DNA from 3 places in the Arthrobacter sp. TJ-170 genome. Region 1 is predicted to be linked to each of the others. Evidence: riboswitches for the same ligand, from Rfam matches in the RefSeq annotation. Region 1 holds a riboswitch; each other region holds the start of a gene.
What was found. Region 1 has a riboswitch for S-adenosylmethionine ahead of AC4D1W_RS15285 (bifunctional o-acetylhomoserine/o-acetylserine sulfhydrylase). Riboswitches for the same ligand answer to the same signal wherever they lie in the genome.
Positions count from the first base shown of each region.

Region 1 (7,572 bases):
CCGCGGGGGGCCACTGCCACAGTTAGCCTGGGGGCGATTCGGGAGTCGTTCATCCACCTGATCAACCCTGATCATCATCGCCGTCGAAACCGCGTGGCTCTGACTGCATCGACACTGGTGGCGCGCCTGCGAGCCATGCGGCTCACAAAATGACACCGAATCGAATCGTCGCGGCGAGAACAACTATCCGCCCCGCATCTTCACGGGCGCCCGCCCAAAGCCCGCTCCCTCCCGTGCGTTCCGCGAACCGCCAATCGCTGATAACCCTTGATCTGGAAGGTACTCCCATGGAATCTGAGTTGGACTACATCGTCGTCGGGGCCGGTTCCGCTGGCAGCGTGATCGCTCGCCGTCTGCTCGACGCCGGTAACCCCGTCGCGGTGCTCGAGGCGGGCGACCACGACATCAATCCCAATATCGACCACCTCTATACCCTCGGACTGCTCTGGCACAGCGAGCAGGACTGGGACTATTACACCAGCGAGCAGGAAGCATGCGCCGGACGTCGGCTGCACTTGCCTCGCGGCAAGGTTTTGGGAGGATCCCACGCGCTGAACGCCACAATCTGGGTGCGCGGCGACCGGTGGGACTACGACACCTGGGCCCAGAACGGTTGTCCCGGCTGGTCTTGGGAAGACGTGCTGCCGGTATTCAAAGCCATTGAAAATTACGACGGCGGCGCCTCCGATACCCGCGGCGGAGAAGGGCTCCTTGACGTCGTCCAGGATTTCCCGCGCAATCCCATCCAGGAAGATATGCTCTCAGGGGCTGTGGAGATCGGCCTGCCGCTTAACGAGTACTACAACTCCGGCGCCGTCGAAGGTGTCTCCCGGATGCAACTCAATGTCCGGGACGGCAAACGGCTCAACACCTGGCGCGCCTACCTCAAACCGGTAGCTGACCACCCTAACCTCACCCTTCTCACCGGCGCGCAGGCCCGACGGCTGCTGGTGGAAGACGGGCGCGTCGTCGGCATCGAATTTGACCATGAGGGTCAGTCCAAGATGATGCGCGCCGGCGAGACCGTGCTCGCCTCCGGCGCACTGAACTCCCCCGAGTTGCTGCTCCGCTCAGGGATCGGCCCCAGTGAGGAGTTGCGTGAGGTTGGGATCGATCCAATCCACGATCTGCCCGGCGTCGGCAAGAATCTGCAGGACCATCTGCTTTCGCCAGTCATCTTCACCACCGCTGCCCAACCGGTGCCTATGGGCGACACTGCGCCAGCCGAGGTACATCTCTTCTGGAAGAGCAACCCGGACCTGCCCGTCCCGGACACACAGCCGATCTTCTTCTCCGTCCCGATGTACTCCCAAAACTACGGGCCAGCAGAGATGACGGGCCCCGACAACGGCTTCTCAATGCTCGGCGGTCTCGTTCGTCCGGCCAGCCGCGGCGAGCTAACCCTCACCGGACCCAACCCTGAAGATCCGATGCGCATCGATCTGGGGGCGTTGAAGGAACAACAGGACGTCGACGCTCTTGTTGCCTCCGTGCGTCAATGCCGTCGGATTGGCCAGACGCAGGCTCTGGCTGGTTGGGAGCCGACCGAGATCTACCCCGGTCCGGAGGTCCCAGATGAACAGTTGGAACAATACGTCCGCGAATCCGTGGTGACCTACCACCACCAGGTTGGGACCTGCCGCATGGGCCAGGACGATCTGGCCGTGGTCGATCCTACAACCTTCGAGGTCCACGGACTCAAGGGTCTTCGCATCGCGGACGCATCCATCATGCCCTTGGTGCCCACGGGCAACACCAACGCCCCGACCATCATGATTGCCGAACGTGCCGCCGCCCACCTCACCGGCCGTGACGCCGTAGGCGCCAATAAGGAACAAGTCAACGACATGAGGACAGAAACAAAATCAGCGCTCTGAAACTCTCGTAGAAAGATGGGGTGGCGGCTTACGCCCAGCCGCCGCCCCTATTCCTCAAGCCCGGCAAGTTTGAGGAATAGCGGCGCAATAGTTGGCCGCGGTGATGATCTTGTAATGGCAACTGTGCCGGAGGGTAGAAGCCGCTACTCCCCCTACGCCTCTTTCGCTGCACGGAAGCCGGTCTCGAGGTCCGCAAGGATGTCGTCGATATGCTCGAGCCCCACGGAGAGCCGGACCAGCCCCGGGGCCACGCCGGCCACGACCTGCTGTTCGGGGGAAAGCTGGCTGTGCGTAGTGGATGCCGGGTGGATGACCAGGGAACGGACATCTCCGATGTTCGCAACGTGCGAGTGCAGTTCGAGGGCGTCCACAAACCGCTTACCTGCCTCGGCTCCGCCCGCGAGGTTGAACGAGACAATCGCACCGGTCCCCTTCGGGCCGTACTTGCGTCCACGCTCGTACCAGGGGCTTGACGGAAGCCCGGCGTAGGCGACCGATTCGACGTCGTCCCTTGCCTCCAGCCAGCGGGCAACTTCCCCCGCGTTGGCGACGTGGCGTTCCATCCGCAAGCTCAACGTCTCAAGGCCCTGGGAGATCAGGAAGGCGTTGAAGGGCGACACCGCCGAGCCCAGGTCCCGCAGGAGTTGGACGCGGGCCTTGATGATGTAGGACAGGTTGGCACCCAGGGTGCCGCCTTCTCCGAGGTCGCGGCTGTAGACCAGCCCGTTGTAGGTGGGGTCCGGGGTGTTGAAGCCGGGGAAGCGCTCCGGGTCCTTGCCGAAATCGAACTTGCCGGAATCCACTATGACCCCAGCGATCGCCGTGCCGTGGCCGCCAAGGTATTTGGTCGCTGAGTGGACCACGATGTCCGCGCCCCACTCGAGCGGCCGGATCAGGTACGGCGTCGACAGCGTGTTGTCGACGATCAGCGGCACCCCTGCTTCATGGGCAGTGCGGGAAACACCCTCGATGTCGAGGACGTCCTGCCGGGGATTGGACACAACCTCGGCGAAGAAGAGCTTAGTGTTCGGCTGCACGGCGTCGCGCCATTGGTCGAGATTGTCGGGGTCGGCCACGAAGGTGACGGAGATGCCAAACTTCTTCAGCGTGTGCGCAAACAGGTTGTAGGTCCCGCCGTACAGGCTGGGGCTGGCGACGATGTGATCGCCGGCCTCGGCAACATTCAGGACCGCGAAGGTTTCCGCCGCCTGCCCAGAGCTGAGAAGGAGGGCAGCCAGACCGCCCTCCAGGCTGGCGATCCGCTGCTCCACCGCGTCCTGGGTGGGATTACCGATGCGCGTGTAGATGGGCGCCAGCTCAGCCAGCGCGAAGCGGTTCGCAGCGCTCTCGGCGCTGGGGAACACAAAGGACGTGGTCTGGTAGATGGGCAGTGCCCGGGCACCGGTGGTGGCGTCAGGCTCCTGCCCGGCGTGGATCTGGCGTGTTTCGAAGGACCATCCGTTGGACATTCAAGGCTCCTCTACTTTGGGCCCGGCATGCTCGGAGCACCACGGGCCGCGCTTGCCATCCGACCCTTCGCCGGACAGCCGGGTCCTCACCCGGGGCACCCCGCCGCGGATGGAGGGTTGCCGGCCAGCGAGCCGGGGCTTAATGCTGGCGCTCATGACCTGAGGCAAGTGTAGGCAGGCGAACTGTGTTGGGTACCAAGATGACGAAGATGTACCTGTCGCGCGAAGCCCACGTCAGTCGTCCCAAGATCCTTACATGGCGCCCGGGTTAGCTTTTGCTAAGCACGGGGGATGAATCTGGACGGGGGCGCACAGATGTCGCGACTTGTATCCGCGGTTGTGATCGTCTCCCTGCTGGTCGCCGGATACGGGGCTTCGGCTACGGCTACGGCGTCGGCCGAGCCTCCGAGCGCGACCGGAGCACACGATCACGTTCCGGTGCCGCAAGCTGTCGCCACGGAGGCGGGATCGGAGCCCGAAAAGGCCACCGGAAACCTGACCGTTCAGGCCGTCGCAAATGGGTCGCAGGGGTCCTGGGGCCCGACGATCAGCTTCCCGCTTGTCCCGGCTGCGGCGGCGCTGCTGCCGGGCAACAAGCTGCTGACCTGGTCCGCCTACTCTTCCACCACGTATGGCGGGGCCCGGGGATACACTCAGACGTCCATTCTGGACCTCACCACCGGCGAGGTGAGCCAGACCCAGGTATCCAACACCGGTCACGACATGTTCTGCCCCGGGACGTCAATGCTGCCGGACGGGCAGATCATGGTCAGTGGGGGCAGCAACAGCACGAAGACCTCGCTGTACAACCCTGCGACGAACACCTGGACCGCGGGGCCGGACATGAAGATCGCCCGCGGATACCAGTCCAACCTGACCACGTCCACCGGCGAGGTGTTTACCATCGGCGGGTCATGGTCCGGCGGCGTCGGCAACAAGCACGGCGAGGTGTGGTCCGCCGCCGACGGCTGGCGAACGCTGCCGCTTGTGCCGTCCGACAGCATTCTGACCAACGATCCTGCCGGCGAATACCGGTCCGACAATCATGCCTGGTTGTTTGCCGCCCCCGGTGGCCGGGCGTTCCACGCCGGGCCGAGCCGGCAGATGAACTGGATCTCGAGCACAGGCAATGGCAGCATCAGTTCGGCCGGTCTGCGGTCCGATAGCCCGGACGCAATGAACGGCAACGCCGTGATGTACGACGTCGGAAAGATTCTCACCGTGGGTGGAGCGACCGACTACGTGGGCAGAAATGCCACGGCGCGGGCGGACACCATCGACATCAATAACGGACTCACAGTGGCCCGGACCTCGGACATGGCCGTCAACCGGACGTTCGCGAATGGAGTCGCGCTGCCCGATGGCCAGGTGTTGGTGGTCGGCGGTGAGGCCGGTGCTGCTTCGAGGGCCCCAGAAATCTGGGACCCGGAGACCGGACAGTGGACCACGCTCGCCCCGATGGCCACTCCCCGCGCCTATCACAGCGTTGCCCTGCTGCTCCCGGATGGCCAGGTCTTCGTCGGCGGTGGTGGCCTGTGCGGCAATTGCACGACGAATAACTTGAACGGACAGATTTTCACGCCGCCTTACCTGCTGAACGCAGACGGCAGCCCGCGCACCCGGCCGGAAATCGTGTCCGCCCCGGCCTCCGCCACGCCCGGCAGCACGATTGCGGTGACCACTGGAGCGCCGACCACGGAGTTCTCCCTGATGCGGATGGGTACGGTGACCCACTCCGTGAACACCGATCAGCGGCGGGTTCCGCTGACCGCGACTGCGGTTTCAGGCACCACTGCGTCGCTGACCTTGCCGGCGGATCCCGGCGTGCTGGTGCCGGGCAATTACCTGCTCTTTGCAGTGGACGGCAACGGTGTGCCCAGTGTCGCCTCGATGATCACGATCGGTTCCCAGCAACCGGCTGCCGCTCCATCCCGCCCGAGCATCGGCAGCCCCGCTGATATTGTGGCGGCCGGGCCGGACGGCGTGCTGTGGAATTACCCGGCCACGGGCCAGGGCGGCTTCCAGCCCCGGCAAAAGATTGGCACCGGCTGGTCCGGGCTGGCGAAGGGGCACGTGACCGACTGGAACAACGACGGCGTCTTCGACATCATCGCGCAATGGAAAGGCGGCCGGCTGAGTTTCTACCCCGGAAAACATGAGGGAGGGTTCGCGCCTGCCCAGGCCATCGGTTCAGGGTGGGGCAATTACCACCTGACGATCGGCCGCTGGCGCGCGGCCGACAAGTACCCGGGTGTCCTTGCCTACGACGCTGCAGGAACTCTCTGGTACTACGGCAACAGCGCCGGACAGGCATTGAGTCCACGAATCAAGAGCGGTACCGGCTGGGGTGGCCTCTACCTCGCCATGGTGGACTTCGACCAGGACGGCAGGCAGGACCTCCTCGCCAGGCGCAGCGACGGCAACCTGCTGCTGTACCGCTCCACGGGAACTGGCACCTTCATCACCGAACCCAGGCGCCTGGTCGGCAACGGGTGGAACGCCGTCGACAGCATCACCGCGGTGTCAGCATTCGCCAACGGAAGCCAGGGTGTAATCAGCCGACTGACCGACGGAAGGCTCGCCCACTACCCCTTCAGCAAGGGCGTTTGGGGGACGCGGACCATCGCCGGCTCAGGCTGGGGCGGCTACAACATCTTTCGGTAACCCTCGCCCTGAGCCAACGGTGCGCGCGGGTGTAGGACGCCCCAAGTGACTTGCGTCTTCAATCCGCATTGACATGTGACCTGAGGCACGTCATGCTTATTACCAGCAGATGGAAGTAGTTACCATACAGTGGTAATCAAAAAATCTTCCGCCGCTGCGAAGAAGCAGAAAGGAAACAGATGCACTGCGCAATCATCGGTCTGGGCGAGGCAGGCTCTCGCTACGCGACCGCGCTTGTGTCGGCCGGGCACACAGTGACCGCCTTCGATCCACGAGAAGTCCCAGCGCCCGAAGGGGTCAGCCTGGCAGCGTCTGAAGCTGAGGCCGTCGCCGACGCGGACCTCGTCCTGGCACTCACCTCCGCCGCCGTCGCACGCAAAGTCGCCGAGACATGCGCGCCGCACCTCAAGCCAGGCGCGGTTTATGCCGACATGACCTCGTCAGCCCCAGCTGAGATGGAAAAACTGGCACAGGATCTGGAACAGACCGACGCGCACTTCGCCGACGTCGCCATCCTCGGCCCCGTCACCGTCGCGGGCGCCGCTACTCCCCTGATGATCAGTGGATCAGGAGCACAGAAGGCCGCCGACGCCTTCCGCGGACTCGGCGCACCGGTCGACACGCTCGATGCCCCCGCCGGCGCCGCTATGGCGCATAAACTGCTCCGCAGCGTTTTCATGAAGGGCCTCGCGTCGCTCATCGTGGAAGCGGTATCCGCCGGAGACGCCGCCGGTGCCACAGAATGGATCCGCAATGAAATCGCACAGCAGCTCGCCGGCGACGGGCAGGCCGTCATCGACCGCTTCCTCACCGGCACCCGGCTGCACGCCGAGCGGCGAGGGTTCGAAATGGAATCAGCCCGCAACTATCTTTCATCGATGGGCGTGGCCGCTGAAATGACTTCGGGAACCGTCGCTTCCCTGAAGCGCCTGGCACAGGAAACTGAGTCCGGCACCCCTATCCCCAGGAGCACGGACAATGAGCCCAATCTGGCCTCGAGCAGCGCGAAAGCCTGATGACGTGGTGACCATGTCAAAGACGCCAACGCCGGCCGCTCGCCCCACCGAAATCCCGGAAACTTCCGCTGGTCCCTCGAAGATCCTCCTGGTCGCAACTCCCCTTGCGCTGGCCGTACTCTCCGCCGCAGTCATCTTCACGAGCTTCGGACTCGGCTACTGGACCACCCTCGGACCCGGTCCGGGATTCTTCCCCTTCTGGATCGGCGTTCTCCTCGGATTATCCTCCCTCGTGTGGCTCATCCAGGCCCTGCGCGGCAACCCGAACGTGGTCCCCCAGCCCGAAGAACGAATTACCCTCGACACGGACACCGTCAGCACCGCGCCGACCGCGAAGAAGAGGCCCATCTGGATTGTGCTGCTGAGCCTCGTGGTCCTGGCCAGCCTGCTCGAACTGATCGGCTTCCAGCTGAGCATGTTTGCGTTCCTGCTCTTCCAGCTCAAGTTCCAGGGTGGTCGCAAATGGCCGCTGTCCCTGATCATCGCGCTGGTCGGCAGCTTCGGCGTCTTCTACCTCTTCACCGAGGTGCTCCAGGTGACACTGCC
Region 1 covers NZ_JBZCNL010000009.1:55,543-63,114, reverse strand. The annotation lists gene AC4D1W_RS15295 (primary-amine oxidase) at 1-26, shown strand, start outside; gene AC4D1W_RS15290 (GMC family oxidoreductase) at 288-1,877, shown strand; gene AC4D1W_RS15285 (bifunctional o-acetylhomoserine/o-acetylserine sulfhydrylase) at 2,030-3,346, opposite strand; SAM riboswitch class IV at 3,390-3,506, opposite strand; gene AC4D1W_RS15280 (galactose oxidase-like domain-containing protein) at 3,662-6,010, shown strand; gene AC4D1W_RS15275 (NAD(P)-dependent oxidoreductase) at 6,190-7,026, shown strand; gene AC4D1W_RS15270 (tripartite tricarboxylate transporter TctB family protein) at 7,040-7,572, shown strand, end outside.

Region 2 (7,572 bases), on a different contig from region 1:
CCCCGCGGTCGGCGAAGTGCCGCAGAATCCCACTTGCAGCGCGGCGCAGGAGACCAGACTCGACGGCGGTGCAGCCGGCGAGCGCTCCACCCCAGAACGGCCCCGCGGCAGAGAAGCGGTAAATCAGGCTCCGGCCCTGGATGAGCGGGGAACCATCCGCGCCGACTAGGCGGACGGCGTCAAGCAGGAACCGGTCGAGGTGCGCGGTATCGCGGTCGCGGCGGGTGGGGCCGGGACCGTCGTCGTCGTGGCCGGCCATCCGGTGCCACAGCGCCGGGTATAGATGGAGTGCCCAGCCTGCGTAGTGGTCATAGGCGCGCTGGCTGCCGTCGCTGTACCAGCCGGCGTCACGCACGAAAGTGTCATGGAGCGCGAGGTCCTCGTCGATGTTGTCCTGGCTGTAGTCCGCACCAACGGACTTCAGGAACTGCTGGACGACGATGCGGAACCAGACCCAGTTGATGGGCGGGTACTCCGCGTCGGTGGTCAGGGAGAACCAGTCGACGAGCTGTTCCTGGACGGTGGCGTCCAGTCCGTCCCACAGCCAGGGGCGCGTCATGTCGAGCACGATGGCCAGGGCCGCAGCCTCGACCTTTGCCCTCGGCATACCACTCGGCAAGTCCTAGCGGATCGTCGCCGCGCTCGCCTGTGAGCCGGAAGCCCGCGGTGAGGAAGGTGCGCGCGAAGCCTTCGAGGCCGTCGATGGCCCGGCCGTAGCCGCCTTCGCGTCCGGGCGGTGTGATGCGGGCATGGCTGGGACTGGCCCACTTGCGGACGCCGAGCAGCATCGAGTAGGCCTGGGCCGCGTGGTGCTCGCGCGTCCATCCCGTATAGGGCGAGAGTTCCCGGTCCAGGGTCGGAAGTGTCAGCTTGTTCATGCGCTCATGAGCCCTTCACCCGGCGCCACCCATCCCAACCGCTCCGGCCCTGCGGCGACGATCCGTTCGGCGAAGGTTCCATAACCCATCGCAGCTACTGCCTCCGGCTTATTCATGGAGCGGTCCTTTCCTGTGGCTGATACTCGATCGGTGTGCCTTGCATCACGTTCGGGACCAGTACATACTCAGAGTCGGCATGAAGCAATCACGTTTTCCGCCTCTCCACGGACGCAGCACTCGACGAGACGGCTGGAAAGCAGGGCAGTCCGCGGGCCGAGCACTTCGATAAATCCTAAGGATGACCTGGCGGTCGTAGCGTACGACGACGAGGTCGCCTACCTTGCCGAGCCCGCCATCTCCGCGGTGCGGCCACCGAAGCACTACGTCGGCCGGGTGGCGGTGCAGATGCTCGCCGCCCGGATCGCCGAGGGCCGGCGACGGCCCGTCCACCGCCTGGAGCTGAATCCGGACCTAATCGTGAGGGACTCCTCGCTTGGAACGCCTCACCCGTCACCTACAGAGATGAGCTCCCCATGACAACAGCACTGCTCCTGAGCGGCACCGGACGGTACGCGGACCCCTGGCACCCCTTCGCCGAGACATCCGCTGCGGTTGCAGGCCTACTTCAAGACCACGGTCTCACCGTGGAAACCGCGGACGACGTCGACTGCGCTCTCGAAGGCCTCCAGGACTCCGCCTCCTGGCCGGACCTGCTGGTGGTGAACGTCGGTCTCCCCCGCGACGACGACGGCACGTCCCCCGGATCAGAGGCCGCCTCCGCGGGGTTGGACGCCTGGATTGCCGGCGGGCGGCCGTTGCTGGCCCTGCACTCCAGCTCCACCAGCTTTTTGGATTCGGAATCGTGGGAGAAGGCACTCGGCGGTCGGTGGGTGCGGGGCGTGTCCATGCATCCGGAGTACGGCCGGGCACACATTGTGCTGGAGGGCTCCTTTCCGGTGGGCGTCCCTGACTTCACGGTGGACGACGAACGCTACAGCTGGCTGCGCACGTCACCGGAGGTCGTCGTCCATGCCCGCCACGAACACGAGGGGCACCTCCACCCATTGATTTGGTCGCTGGAGCGACCGCTTGAACGCACTGCGAAACGGGGAGCGGGAACCACTACAGCGCGAAGCTTCTACGACGCTCTCGGCCACGACGCGGTGTCGTACGCGTCACCGGAGCGCCGGGAGTTGCTGGAGCGCGCGGTGGACTGGCTGCTCGCCTGACCGCAGCGTGGGCCTGCTTTGTTACGACATATATTGCAAAGGCACGTCAGAAAGTCGTTTAGTGGAAGTCCACCATCCCGAGCGGCCGAGAGACCTGGATCGTTGACGCCGCAGCAACCCTTACCTGCATGCAGGAGAACGGGTGCTACTGCCAGGAGCGATGGAGTTATACATGAGCACCGTTCTCAGCGCGCAGCAGCAGGCACAGGCCACTAACAACGCCACACACAAGCTGGCCCTTCCCCTGACCTTTTCCTCCCTCACGCGGTCCTTCGGCGGCGGAACCAGCGAGCATGTAGTCCTCCGCGACATCACCCTCGATGTCCGCGCCGGTGAGGTACTCGCCATCGTCGGTGCCAGCGGCTGCGGGAAGTCCACGCTCCTGCGGGCCGCAGCGGGCCTCGACGCACCAACATCCGGTGCCGTCCTCATCGACGGAACCGCGGTCAACGGCATCGATGACCGCTGCGCCGTCGCCTTCCAGGAACCGCGTCTCCTCCCCTGGCTGTCGCTCCGGGCCAACGTCGCAATCGGCCTGCCCAGGGGAACCGGCGCGGCCGCCGGCAAGGCGAAGGTCACCGAACTGCTGGGACTCGTGGAGCTCGCGGACTTCGCCGGGCACCGGCCCCGTGAAGTGTCCGGCGGCATGGCCCAGCGGGCATCCCTGGCCCGGGCACTAGCCCGGAACCCGGGCGTATTGCTCCTCGATGAGCCGTTCGGCGCCCTCGACGCCCTCACCCGGCTGAAGATGCAGGACCTCCTTCTGGATATCCACGCAGCCCAGCCCACTACGGTGCTGCTGGTGACGCACGACGTCGACGAGGCCCTCCAGCTCGCAGACCGCATCATCGTGCTCGGCAAGTCCGCCGATCCGTCACGCCCCGGCGCCTCCGTCACCGAGGTGCTCACCGTCCCGGGCGACCGCCCGCGGGACCGCAATGCCGCCGACCTCGGCCGAATGCGCAGCTCCCTGCTCACCACCCTCGGCGTCAAAGGCCACTAGACCACACACAGCTTGTTCCGTCGTCGTGCCCGTCTGCACGGCGACTGCTACCCCTCGCAAAGGAAACCATGAACCGCACCCGCTCGCCCTTCACCCGCCGCGCCGTCCTGTCCGTAGCGCTCGCCGCCACCGGCACGCTCGCCCTGACCGGCTGCCTCGCCGGTGAGAACGCCGCGTCCACCGAAGAGGCTTCCACGGCCACCGAGCTCAACATTGACTTCGCCACTTACAACCCGCTCAGCCTGGTCATCAAGGACCAGGGTTGGCTCGAAGCGGAGCTTGAGGACGAAGGCGTGACCGTCAACTGGGTCCAGTCCGCCGGTTCCAACAAGGCCAATGAAGCCCTCCGCGCCGGAGCGGTCGACGTCGGATCCACCGCCGGGTCCGCTGCTCTCCTCGCCCGTTCCAACGGGTCACCGATCAAGACGATCGACATCTACTCCCAGCCCGAGTGGTCCGCCATGGTCACCGTCGAGGGCACCGGCATCGAGACCCTTGAGGACCTGCGCGGCAAGTCGATCGCGGCAACCAAGGGCACCGACCCCTACTTCTTCCTGATCCAGTCGCTCGAGTCCGCTGGCATCGACCCCTCCGAGGTCACCGTGCAGAACCTGCAGCACGCCGACGGCTGGGCAGCACTGAACAACGGATCCGTTGACGCCTGGGCGGGTCTGGACCCGATCATGGCTTCGGCTGAGCAGGAGGGCGCCGAGCTCTTCTTCCGCAACATCGACTTCAACACCTACGGCTTCCTCAACGCCAACGAGGAATTCCTCTCCGAGAGCCCCGAGCTTGCCCAGACCGTGGTGAATGCCTACGAGAAGGCGCGCGAGTGGGCGAAGGAAAACCCGGAGGAGACGGCACAGATCCTCGCCGATGTTGCCGGCATCGACGTCGAGATCGCCAACGCCGTCATCATCGAACGCACCAACCTGGACGTCGACCCCGCACCGGGCGAGGCACAGCGGAAGGTTCTCGAGAAGGTCGGCCCGGTATTCGTGGAAACCGGTGATGTCTCCTCGCAGGAGCAGATCGATGAAGCCCTCGACACCCTCTTCGACGACTCCTTCGTCACCAACGCCGATCCTGACGCCATCCAGGGTTCCTAATGACTCAGATGGGTAATCCCGGTAATACCGGGGCCAGCGTCTACCCCACCAGCAAGGAAGGCCTGGAAGCCACCGGCCATACCGTGACAACAGCGGACGACGACGGCGGCTCACCTCTTGAGCCCACAGAGACCTCCGGGGGGCTGCTGAGCCGGCGACCGGTCCGTCTCCTGCTGGGGCTGGTGGTTCCCGCCCTCATCCTCGTCGCCTGGCAGTTGAACTCGGTCGTGGGCGTGTTCAGCGCCGTGCAGCTGCCGCCGCCCTCCGCTGTGCTGACCGCCGCCGTCGAACTGATTGAGCGCGGCGAACTGTGGATCCACATCGCCATCTCCACGCAGCGCGTGCTCATCGGCTTCGCGCTGGGTGCCACGCTCGGACTGGCGCTGGGCGCCCTGCTCGGGTTGTCCCGGCTGGCCGACGCGCTGCTCGCACCGACCATCGGCGCGCTGCGCGCGGTTCCGTCGCTTGCCTGGGTCCCGTTGCTCATTCTGTGGATGAAGATCGGTGAGGACTCGAAGGTAACGCTGATCCTCATCGGAGCGTTCTTCCCCGTCTTCACCACACTCTTTTTGGCATTGCGCCACGTTGACCGGAACCTCGTTGAAGCGGCACGGGCGTTCGGATTGAAGGGGATCAGGCTGCTGACCACGGTGCAGCTGCCCGCCGTCGTGCCCGCTGTGTTCTCGGGGCTGCGGCTGGCGCTGGCGCAGGCCTGGCTGTTCCTGGTGGCTGCCGAGCTCATCGCGTCGTCGCTGGGACTCGGGTTCCTGTTGACCGATTCGACCAACAACGGCCGCACAGACCGGATCTTCCTGGCGATCATCCTGCTCGCTGTTATCGGCAAGACGACCGACGCCCTGCTTGGCATCGCCGAAAGGTGGGCGGTTCGACGGTGGACGTAAGCGCGGTCGACGTGAGCGCCGCTGGAACCTGGGTCGATCCGACTCTGACCACGGAGGAGGAGCGGATCGCTTTCTGGGAGGAACAGGCGCGCAGGCTTCACTGGTCCTCCCCGTGGCACACGACGCACAGGTTCCACCCGGCACGCCCGGACCAAAACGGCGAGCTCTCGGTCCCCCGCATCGAATGGTTCTCCGGCGGCACACTCAACGCTGCCTACAACTGCGTAGACCGGCACGTCGAGGCCGGGCTCGCCGACAAGCCCGCCCTGTTCTTCGAGGGTGAGCCGGGAGACCGCCGCACCGTCACCTACGCCCAGCTTCAGGAGGAGGTCAGCCGGGCCGCGAATGCCCTGACAGACCTGGGCGTCGGCAAGGGTGACCGGGTGGTCATCTACCTTCCCGTGCTGGTGGAGACCGTCGTCGTGACCCTGGCATGTGCGCGTATCGGCGCGGTGCACTCGCTCGTTTTCGGCGGGTTCTCCGCGGAGGCGCTGCGCTTCCGCGTCGAAGACACCGGCGCCAAACTGCTCGTGACCACGGACGGGCAGTACCGTCGCGGCATTGCGGTGCCGGTCAAGGACAACGCCGATGCCGCCGTCGCCGGCGAGAACTCGATTGAGCACGTCCTGGTGATCCGGCGGACGGGCAGCGACATCGCCTGGCAGGAGGGACGCGATGTGTGGTGGCACGACGCCGTCGCAACCGCCTCCCCCGTGCACGAGGCTCCGGCCCTCGACGCTGAGACGCCGCTGTTCATCATGTACACCTCCGGCACCACCGGCAAGCCCAAGGGGCTGGTGCACACCACGGGCGGCTACCTCACGCAGGCGTCCTGGAGTTACGAGTACCTCTTCAGCGATCCCGACCCGGCGAAGCGGACCGATGACGTTCACTGGTGCACCGCCGACCTGGCCTGGGTCACGGCCCACACCTACGAGATTTACGGCCCGCTCTCCAACGGGGCTACCCAGGTGATCTTCGAGGGCACGCCGAACATCCCGCATCCGGGACGGCACTTCGAGATCATCGAGCGGTACGGCGTGACCAGCTACTACACCGCACCCACGCTCATCCGCTCGCTGATGGGCTGGTTCCCGGACGGCGTTCCCGACTCCTACGACCGCTCCTCCATCAAGGTCCTCGGCACCGTGGGCGAAGCCACCAACCCGGAGGCATGGCGCTGGTTCCGCGAGAACGTCGGCTCCGGCAGCGCACCCATGGTGGACACGTGGTGGCAGTCGGAAACGGGCGCGACCGTCCTCAGCCCCCGGCCCACCGACGCTTCCTTCAAGCCCGGCTGCGCCTCGCGCGCACTTCCGGGTGTGAGCACCCGGATCGTGAACGACGACGGTGCACCCGTGGCTTCAGGCGAGCCGGGCTTGATCGTGGTTGACCGCCACGGTCCGGCGATGGCCCGCACCGTGTGGGGCAACCCGCAGCGCTACCTCGATTCCTACTGGCGGAAGTTTGCGAGCCAGGGCTGGTTCCTTGCCGGCGACGGGGCGAGGTACGACGACGACGGCGACACCTGGATCCTCGGACGCGTCGATGACGTCATCAACATCTCCGGCCACCGGCTCTCGACGATCGAGATCGAGTCCGCGCTCGTCTCGCACCCGCGGGTGGTCGAGGCCGGAGTCTGCCCGGTGGCTCATGCGGTGACCGGCCATGCCATCGCTGCGTTCGTCGTCGTGCACGGTGGTGCCGTTCAAGATAAGGCGCTGCAGACTGAGCTACAAACAGAGTTGCGAAACCACGTGGCGAAGGCGATCGGGCCGATTGCCAAGCCGTCCGCCGTCGTCGTCGTGGAGGACGTCCCCAAGACGCGCTCCGGCAAAATCATGCGGCGGTTGCTGACCCAGCTGTACGAAGGAGCGCCGCTGGGTGACACCACGAGCCTGCAAAACGAGGCCTGCGTTCCCCGGATCGCTGAAGTGCTCGCCGCCCGATAGGGCGATACTTGAGAAGAACCAGATATAACCTCCAGGAAAGGTGGCTGTTCAATGGCTGACCGCACTTTCGGCTTCCGTACCCGCGCGCTGCACGCCGGCGGAACACCCGATGCCACGCATGGCGCCCGGGCAGTGCCGATCTATCAGACCACGTCCTTCGTTTTCAAGGACACCGACGACGCCGCCAACCTCTTCGCGCTGCAGAAGTACGGCAACATCTACTCGCGCATCGGAAACCCGACCGTCGCAGCATTCGAGGAGCGGATCGCTTCCCTTGAGGGCGGCATCGGGGCGGTAGCGACGGCGTCGGGCATGAGCGCCGAATTCATCACCTTCGCAGCCCTGTGCCAGGCCGGCGACCACATCGTCGCGGCCTCCCAGCTCTACGGCGGCACTGTGACGCAACTCGACGTGACACTGCGCCGCTTCGGGATTGAGACCACCTTTGTGCCGGGCACCGACCCGGCCGACTACGCCGCGGCGATCCAGGAGAACACCA
Region 2 covers NZ_JBZCNL010000003.1:203,362-210,933, reverse strand. The annotation lists partial or broken gene AC4D1W_RS07965 (DUF2264 domain-containing protein) at 1-788, opposite strand, end outside; gene AC4D1W_RS07960 (substrate-binding domain-containing protein) at 993-1,415, shown strand; gene AC4D1W_RS07955 (ThuA domain-containing protein) at 1,412-2,107, shown strand; SAM riboswitch class I at 2,177-2,274, shown strand; gene AC4D1W_RS07950 (ABC transporter ATP-binding protein) at 2,280-3,110, shown strand; gene AC4D1W_RS07945 (aliphatic sulfonate ABC transporter substrate-binding protein) at 3,179-4,219, shown strand; gene AC4D1W_RS07940 (ABC transporter permease) at 4,219-5,121, shown strand; gene acs (acetate--CoA ligase) at 5,133-7,073, shown strand; gene AC4D1W_RS07930 (O-acetylhomoserine aminocarboxypropyltransferase/cysteine synthase family protein) at 7,125-7,572, shown strand, end outside.
Region 2: it holds a riboswitch for S-adenosylmethionine, as region 1 does, so the genes downstream of both, AC4D1W_RS07950 (ABC transporter ATP-binding protein) here and AC4D1W_RS15285 (bifunctional o-acetylhomoserine/o-acetylserine sulfhydrylase) in region 1, are expected to answer to the same signal.

Region 3 (7,572 bases), on a different contig from region 1:
ATGATCGGCTCAGCGAACTTCGGCCGCTTCGTCTACGACGGCGACAACTCCGCGTTCCCGGTAGGGCCGGGCGCAGCTGCCGGACCAGCCGGATCCGGTCAGATTGAGCAGGACTTCCACGACTACTTCGCAGCGGAGGGCCTGCCCTCCGGTGAGACCGCGTTCAGCGGCCGGAGCGACTACGGACCCTTCATCGCGCAGGGCATCCCGGCCGGTGGACTCTTCACCGGCGCCGAAGGCATCAAGACCGAGGAACAGGCTCAACTCTTCGGGGGCGTTGCCGGACTTTCCTACGATTCCTGCTACCACGCTGCCTGCGATGACACAGGCAACGTCAGTATTGAATCGCTGGATCAGATGAGCGATGCCATTGCTCACCTGACACTGACCTACGCAATGAACACGACGGCGGTGAATGGAGTCGGAGACAGTGTGAAGGGCAACTTCAAGCAGAAGGCCGGTTTCGAGGGCAACCCGCTTGGCGGCGGCACCGAGAGCGGCGGCGGCCTGCATCCGGAGCATGACCACGACCACGAGTTGGCAGACCGGTAACAGGCGGAAAGAGTAATCGGCGGGGGCGGGCCACAGGCGTGATGTGGCCCGCCCCCGTTGCTTTGGCCTGGTCTATCTGCGTTCCACTAATCTCCGGTTCCACGGCAGCGTGGTGAGGATGATGGCGCCCAGCGCCAGGACTGGGCCCGCCACTGTGGCGAAGACAACGACGGTGCCCGCCGTCGGAAAGACAAGGTCCAGTGCAAGCGAACCGAGCAGCTGGCCAGCGATCATTCCGAGCCCTGTCAGCAGCACGCCGAGGGACCTCACGAGGAGCGCCCCGACACCGATGAACAGGCATCCCATCGGCCCGCCCATGTAGTACCACCACTCCGCCGGCAGGGAATCGGGCGGCCCGGCTATCAGCAGCTTCACCAGCCAGGCGACCAGCAGGACGACCGCTCCCGCGATGAAGTTCATGAGTGTCGCCGTAATGGGCGTGCCGTAATGAACGGCAGCGGTTCCGTTCATAGCCTGCTGGAAACTGACCAGGATGCCGGCGGTGATTGGAAGCAGCAGCGGCAGGATCAGTGCCGCCGTCGTACCTGGTTCTCCGAGCCGGGGCGAAACAGCCCAGATGACCGCCGCTACCGTGAGCGTCACTCCGATCACGCGCATGGGGGTAATCAGACGCCGTCCTCCGGGTCCTATCCCGACTCTGTCCACGGCGAGCCCGCTCAGCGTTTGTCCCATCACAGCGGCGACCGTGAACAGTGCCACTCCCAAAATCGAGATGGTGAGGGCCTGTGAGAAGACGAACAGCGCGCCGATTGTTCCTGCCGCCAGGTAGATGCGGGGAAAGCGTCGCTCACGTACCGCCGGCACCAACTGCGCAAGCCCGGCCCGTCCATGCGGGAGCAGAAGCGAAATGAGGATCATCAGTGCGAGGCCGGTGCCGAAGCTGATGAGCGCGGCCGCGAGGCCGTCGTCAAGCGTTTGCCCGAGCGCGCCGTTGATCCTGCTTTGGAGCGGAACGGCTACCCCGGAGGCCACAGCCAACGGAAGCCCAACGGCGGCGGGCAGGTGGCGGGCGTAAGACACCCGTTAACCCTAGGGCAACGTTGTGTGCGGGCAGATCGCTCTCTGCGGGCATGATGTAACCATGAGCAATGACACTGAAGTGGCTATCCGCGACTCAATGATCCGGTTGGGTCAGCTGATCAAACTGGCCAACCTTGCCGAGGACGGTGTGGAGTCCAAGGAACTGATCGAGAACGGCCTGGTGAAGGTCAATGGTGAGATCGAGGACCGCCGCGGACGACAGCTTCACCCGGGCGATTCGGTGACTGTGAACGGGGTTACCGTCACCATAGTGCAGGGATAGCGCCGCAACGACCTGCCCTCAACAGATCGCTGGTGACGGCAGGGAGGTAAGAATTGGCACAACTGTTATTCCGCGCCTTGGGCCTCGCACACTGCAACGAGGAAATCCGACGACGGCGTCCAGACCCTCAGGTCCCAGGTAGCCAGGCGCAGCGGTACGGTGAGCCCGGCACCGGCCGCGTCAGCGCGGAAGTTGTCGAAGGTGTAGCCGCGCCCTGCGCCGAACCCGACAATCAAGCGCCCGTCCTTTGCCAGATGGCGGTGCAAGCGGGTTAGAACCTCCCGCGACGTACCCGGGGCCAGAAAAGGTAGGACGTTCCCCGCGCAGACGATCACGTCGAAAGGTTCCGCGATACCGCACCCAGGTAGGTCAAACTCGGCCAGATCTCCCACCAGCCAGGCAGACTCCGGATGGGCCGCCCGGGCAGCTTCGACCAGCTCAGCGTCGGCATCAACCCCGACCACTGTATGGCCCCGCCGGGCAAGCTCACCGCCGACTCGGCCCTGCCCGCAGCCGGCGTCGAGGATGCGGGAATTTCGGGCGGCCAGCGCGTCAATGAAGCGTGCTTCCCCGTGCAGATCCGTGCCTTGCGCGTTCAGCTGCTCAAAACGCCGGATATAGGCCGCTGAGCGGTCGGGATCCTGGCGCTTTCCTGCCTCCCAGAGCGATTCTTTTCCCATATCCGGGAGTCTAGCCCGCTAGTACGCGGCCACATGGGGTTATCTGCGGACGACCCCGGGTACGACCATCTGCAGGAACTCCCGGACGTGCTTCAGTTCCTGGGCGTTGATGCTGTGATACATGCCCGCGTAGAGAACCTTGGTGAGCTTCACGTGGCGGTTGAGCCAGCCATGGGTGAACTCGATCCTGTCCGCCGGGATGACCGGGTCTTCCTGGTCGCGGCCCCAGAAGAACGGCACAGGATTGGCGGCCAGCTCACTGTCGTGGAAAAACCCGCTGTCCTCCGCCGGAACCACGAAGCCGGAAAGCCCGACGACGGCAGCATAGTCGGTAGGGCGGGCACGCAACATGGAGCTGGCCACAGCCATGCCCATCGAGAAGCCGAGCAGGGTCACACTTGAGTGCGCCTCCTTGATGGAGTCCACCCAGTCGATGACATCCTGGACCGCTGAGGTGACCTTGTCGACGGAATAGGCGACGTCCTGCATCAACGGGAACCAGGTGAAACCCGGCCCCTGGGCTACGGGTGCGCGGAGGGAAGCCACCGTGAATTCGTCCGGCAGGGACTCGAGGATGCCCATCAGGTCTTCCTCGTTGGCCATGTGACCGTGCAGCAGCACGAGCAGGGGCGTACCCTCTCGCTCATCCTCGGGTTTCGACCAGACAACCACTTGCGCGTTTCCTGGTGGATTTCCAGGTTCAGGGACAATTCCGGAAGCGGACACAGCGGAGCCGTCGGGTGAGAGAGAATTTGTCATTGCTCCATAGTGGCACGGGTCCACGCGGCGCTACTCCAGACAACGCAGGTTGTCCCGAGGCACGGCCAAATAGCGTCGGCTCTTGTGTTGCACCTGGTGCCTGCACTGGACCCCTTTCTGCAGCGCGCCGCCCACGAATCTCGCCAGAAGGGTGGTGGGGGTTCGGCCAGGGTGGTGTAGGTTTGCCGCCGAATGAAGTGATGCCCGGTGCGCCGGCGTCGTCGTGTCCGGCGGACCAGACGCCTTCGGTTTTGAGCATGTGGCGGAGCTTGCACCTGGGTTGGAGGTTGTGCATGGCAGTTTTCCCGCCGTGCGCCCATGGAGTGACGTGGTCGATTTCGCAGGACATCGATGAGCGGTTGCAGCCGGGATGGACGCAGGTGGGGTTGGTGATTCGTACCCAGTCCTGCAGGTGTTTGGGTGGCCGGTACCTGTCCCTGCCGACGCTGAGCACGGCCCCCGTTTCCGGGTGGACCAGAATCCTGGTGAAACTGGGTGCATGCGCGGCGAGGTGGCAATCGGAAGTCAGGACACCATTGACTCGGAACTCACGCGCCGTCGTCGTCGTGGTAGAACGCGGCCTCAAGCGCCGGTTCGAGCTGAGCTATCTCGGTGAGGAACGCATCATGTCCGATTGGTGAGGCGATGGTGTGCACGGCCACGTTGCCGGGCAGGGCGGATGCCAGCTCATGCGACTGGGAGGGCCAGTACAGCCGGTCGGAGGCAACCGCCGCGACGAAGAACTTCGCCGTGGCATCGGCCAGCGCGGTGGTCAGGCTGCCGCGGCCGCGTGCGACGTCGTGGCTCATCAGCGCCTCGGTGAGGATCAGGTAGCTGTTGGCATCGAACCGTCCAACCAGCTTGTCCGCCTGATGGTCCAGGTAGCTCTCCACCTGGTAGCGGCCGCGGCCATGCGGCAGAGGTGACCCGAAAGGTTCCTCAATGCCCTGGGCCGCGCGGCCGAACCGGTGGCCGAACTCGGCCTCCGAGCGGTACGTGATATGTGCGATCCGCCGTGCCAGACCCAATCCGTGCTCCGGACCGGCCGATCCGTAGTAGTCGCCGCCGGCGAACCGCGGATCGAGCCTGATTGCCTGTACCTGAGCCTGCGCGAAGGCGATCTGCTCAGCCGTGCTTGCCGCTCCGCAGGCGATGACGGCGCAGCGCTGAACGCGTTTCGGGTAGGTCACTGCCCACTCAAGCGCCCGCGCGCCTCCCATGGAGCCGCCGAGCACCGAGTGCCATGAGTCAATACCCAGAAGGTCCGCGAGCAGCGCCTCGGCGCGCACGGAATCGCGGATGGTGACGAAGGGAAACCTCGAGCCCCACGGCCTGCCCTCCGGATCGAGCGACGCGGGACCCGTGGACCCGTAGCAGCCGCCCAGCATATTGATGGACACGACGAAGTACCTGTCGGTGTCGATGGTCCTACCGGGACCAACCAGGCCGTCCCACCAGCCGTCTTCTGTTGAATTTCCCCTGGCGACGTGGGAACTGCCCGTGAGCGCGTGCTCAATGAGCACCGCATTGGAGGCGTCCGCGTTGAGGGTGCCCCACGTCTCGTAGGCCAGAACGACGTCGGGCAGGTGCCCGCCGGTTTCCAGCGTGAGGGGGCCGATGGAAAGCCGCGGCACGACGACGCCGTCAACGGACTCCGCCTCGTGGTGCGGTTCCGCTGTGGTGATCCCTGTCAAACCTGCCGCCTTTGTGAATCGCGCTTGCTCCTGCACACCTCGTGCAGGGCCTGGTCGTCACCCGGGGCACCCCACCGCGAGAGGAGGGTTGCCGGACAGTAAGCCGGGGCTGGTGGCGGGAAGGAACCCACCGCACTGTCACTCGTGACCTCGTACAAGAAAACCCGACCAGGATGGGAAAGGGCAAGTATTGTGACTCGCGGTGAAATGGTCCGGCGTTGACTGGGCCGGCGGGAACGCTTGAGTGGGGCCGCCTCCGTCTATGGGCAACGGGCCGCCCCACTCAAGGGGGACGCCCAGTGGGCGTCCCTGCAGGAAACTCCGGCGGTCTCGGAACCGGGCTCCCTGTCCGCTCCACTATCCGTGGCTGACCTTGGGGTTTGCTTGGGCACTTCACCCCGATAGCTATGACTTAGGTAACCCTAAGTCGAGGCGTGCATCACAAAGTGCCAAAATGGGGCCATGCGCCTGGATCATGTGTCTTATGCCTGCGAACCCGACGGCCTGACGGCCACTGCGGACCGGATTTCCGACGCCCTGGGCGTGGAATTCGTGAAGGGTGGAGTACACCCCCGGTTCGGCACCCGCAACATGATTTGCCCACTGGCCAACGGCCAGTATCTGGAGGTTGTCGAGGTACTCGACCATCCTGCGTCGGACAAGGCACCTTTCGGCCAGGCCGTGCGTGCCCGGTCCGAGGCCGGCGGCGGCTGGATGGGCTGGTGTGTGGCCGTTGACGATCTTGCACCTTTCGAAGAGCGACTGGGCCGCAGCGCCGTACCCGGTAACCGCAAGTTCCCTGATGGTCAGGAGCTGACCTGGCAGCAGATCGGCATCAAGGGCCTGATCGCTGACCCGCAGGTTCCCTACATGATCCGCTGGGATGACGGCACGGAGTCCCTCCACCCGTCCCAGGCGCGGCCCGCGTCGGTACGCCTCAGGGCGCTGACCATCGCAGGGTCCGCCGAGCGTGTGACGGAATGGCTCGGCACCCCCGCCAACCACCCCCTGGACGACGTTGACGTGGAGTGGATTGCCCCCAACGGCACACCGGGCATCATGTCGGTCACGTTCGAGACCCCGAAGGGCTCCGTCAGGATCTAGTCAAGGCCTGCCTCGCGCCGAGCTAGTTCCCGATGCCGATGGCAGGGCCGAACAGAGCAAAGCCGACAAAGCCCGCAATGTCGAGGAACGCATGAGCGACCACCAGCGGCATGACCCGTCTGGTGCGCGTGTAGGCGTACCCGAAGATCAGGCCCATGATTACGTTGCCGATGAACGGCCCGATCCCTTGATACAGGTGGTAGCTCCCGCGCAGGAGCGCTGAGGTCACAATGATCGCCGGGACCGACCACCCCAGTTCCCTGAGCCGCTCGAAAAGATAGCCCACCACGATCACTTCTTCCAGCACGGCATGGCGGATCGCTGAAAGCACGAGCACCGGCAAGGTCCACCAGTAGGTGTCCAGCGCCGTCGGAATGATCGCTGTGGTGACACCGAGCGCCCGCCCTGCGGCGTAGACCCCGAGGGTTCCGACGCCGATCACCATTGCCAGCGCCACTCCCAGACCGAAGTCGACTTTCGGCTTGCTGAATGTGAAGCCGATCCGGCGGAACGCCGATTTCCCCGGCTCGGTGAGCAGGAAGAGCACCAGCACCACGGGTGCCAGCGCGAAGAAGATCCCCAGCAGCTGATAGGTGAGGTCGAAGTACTGCCGGTCGTCGAGGGTGGGATTGAGCCTCGTCGTCTGCGCAGACAGCGGTGCGCGGGTCAGCTTGTCAATCAGCTCAACCACGGCATAGACACCCGCCTGCCCGAGGGACAGGCCCAGGACAATCAGGATCTCGGCTTTGATCCTCTTCCGGCCGGCAGCCGGCAACAACGACGACGGCTGGCTGGTTTCGGCGGTTGGCATGCCTTCATGGTGCCGTACGGTCCCCCGCCAGCCAAAGCCCGCAGACCCCCTCCCCGTGAAGTTTTTCAACGCAGGCGGTGTCCGCGGCGCCATACCGCGCGGGTCAACTGCATTCCGGGGCGGTACGCGAGGTGAGTTGCGGAGGGGGCATCCAATACCTGCAGGTCCGCCCGGTGGCCCACTGCAAGGGAACCCACGGCGAGCGAGCTCCCCGCGGCCGAGCCGCGGGCAAGGGAGCCGGCGTCGTGCGTAGTTTGGTCCCGGTGGAGGGCGAGGGCACCTCCGTAGGTGGCTGCGCGAACAGCCTCGTGGACGGTGAGGCCCATCTGCAGCACGGCCGTAGCCACGCAGAAGGCCATGGACGTGGTGTAGGACGTACCGGGGTTGCAGTTCGAAGCGAGCGCGATCGGCACCCCGGCGTCCAGTAGCCGGCGGGCGGGCGCGAGCGGTTGCCGCGTGGACAGGTCGCAGGCGGGCAGGCACGTGGCCACGGTGCCGCGGGCGCCGGCACCGCCGTCCCAATCCGCCCACGAAGCGGCGAGCGCGTCGATGTCCGACGACGTCAGGTAGTTCACGTGGTCAACGCTGGCCGCCTGCTCGTCCACCGCAAGCTGCACCCCCTCCCCCGGTCCCAGCTGGTTGCCGTGT
Region 3 covers NZ_JBZCNL010000001.1:683,775-691,346, reverse strand. The annotation lists gene AC4D1W_RS03235 (M28 family peptidase) at 1-552, shown strand, start outside; gene AC4D1W_RS03230 (DMT family transporter) at 625-1,593, opposite strand; gene AC4D1W_RS03225 (RNA-binding S4 domain-containing protein) at 1,655-1,876, shown strand; gene AC4D1W_RS03220 (class I SAM-dependent methyltransferase) at 1,942-2,556, opposite strand; gene AC4D1W_RS03215 (alpha/beta hydrolase) at 2,596-3,315, opposite strand; gene AC4D1W_RS03210 (HNH endonuclease signature motif containing protein) at 3,257-3,769, opposite strand; gene metX (homoserine O-acetyltransferase MetX) at 3,864-5,009, opposite strand; SAM riboswitch class IV at 5,025-5,159, opposite strand; gene AC4D1W_RS03200 (VOC family protein) at 5,472-6,113, shown strand; gene AC4D1W_RS03195 (CPBP family intramembrane glutamic endopeptidase) at 6,136-6,924, opposite strand; gene hutI (imidazolonepropionase) at 6,990-7,572, opposite strand, start outside.
Region 3: it holds a riboswitch for S-adenosylmethionine, as region 1 does, so the genes downstream of both, metX (homoserine O-acetyltransferase MetX) here and AC4D1W_RS15285 (bifunctional o-acetylhomoserine/o-acetylserine sulfhydrylase) in region 1, are expected to answer to the same signal.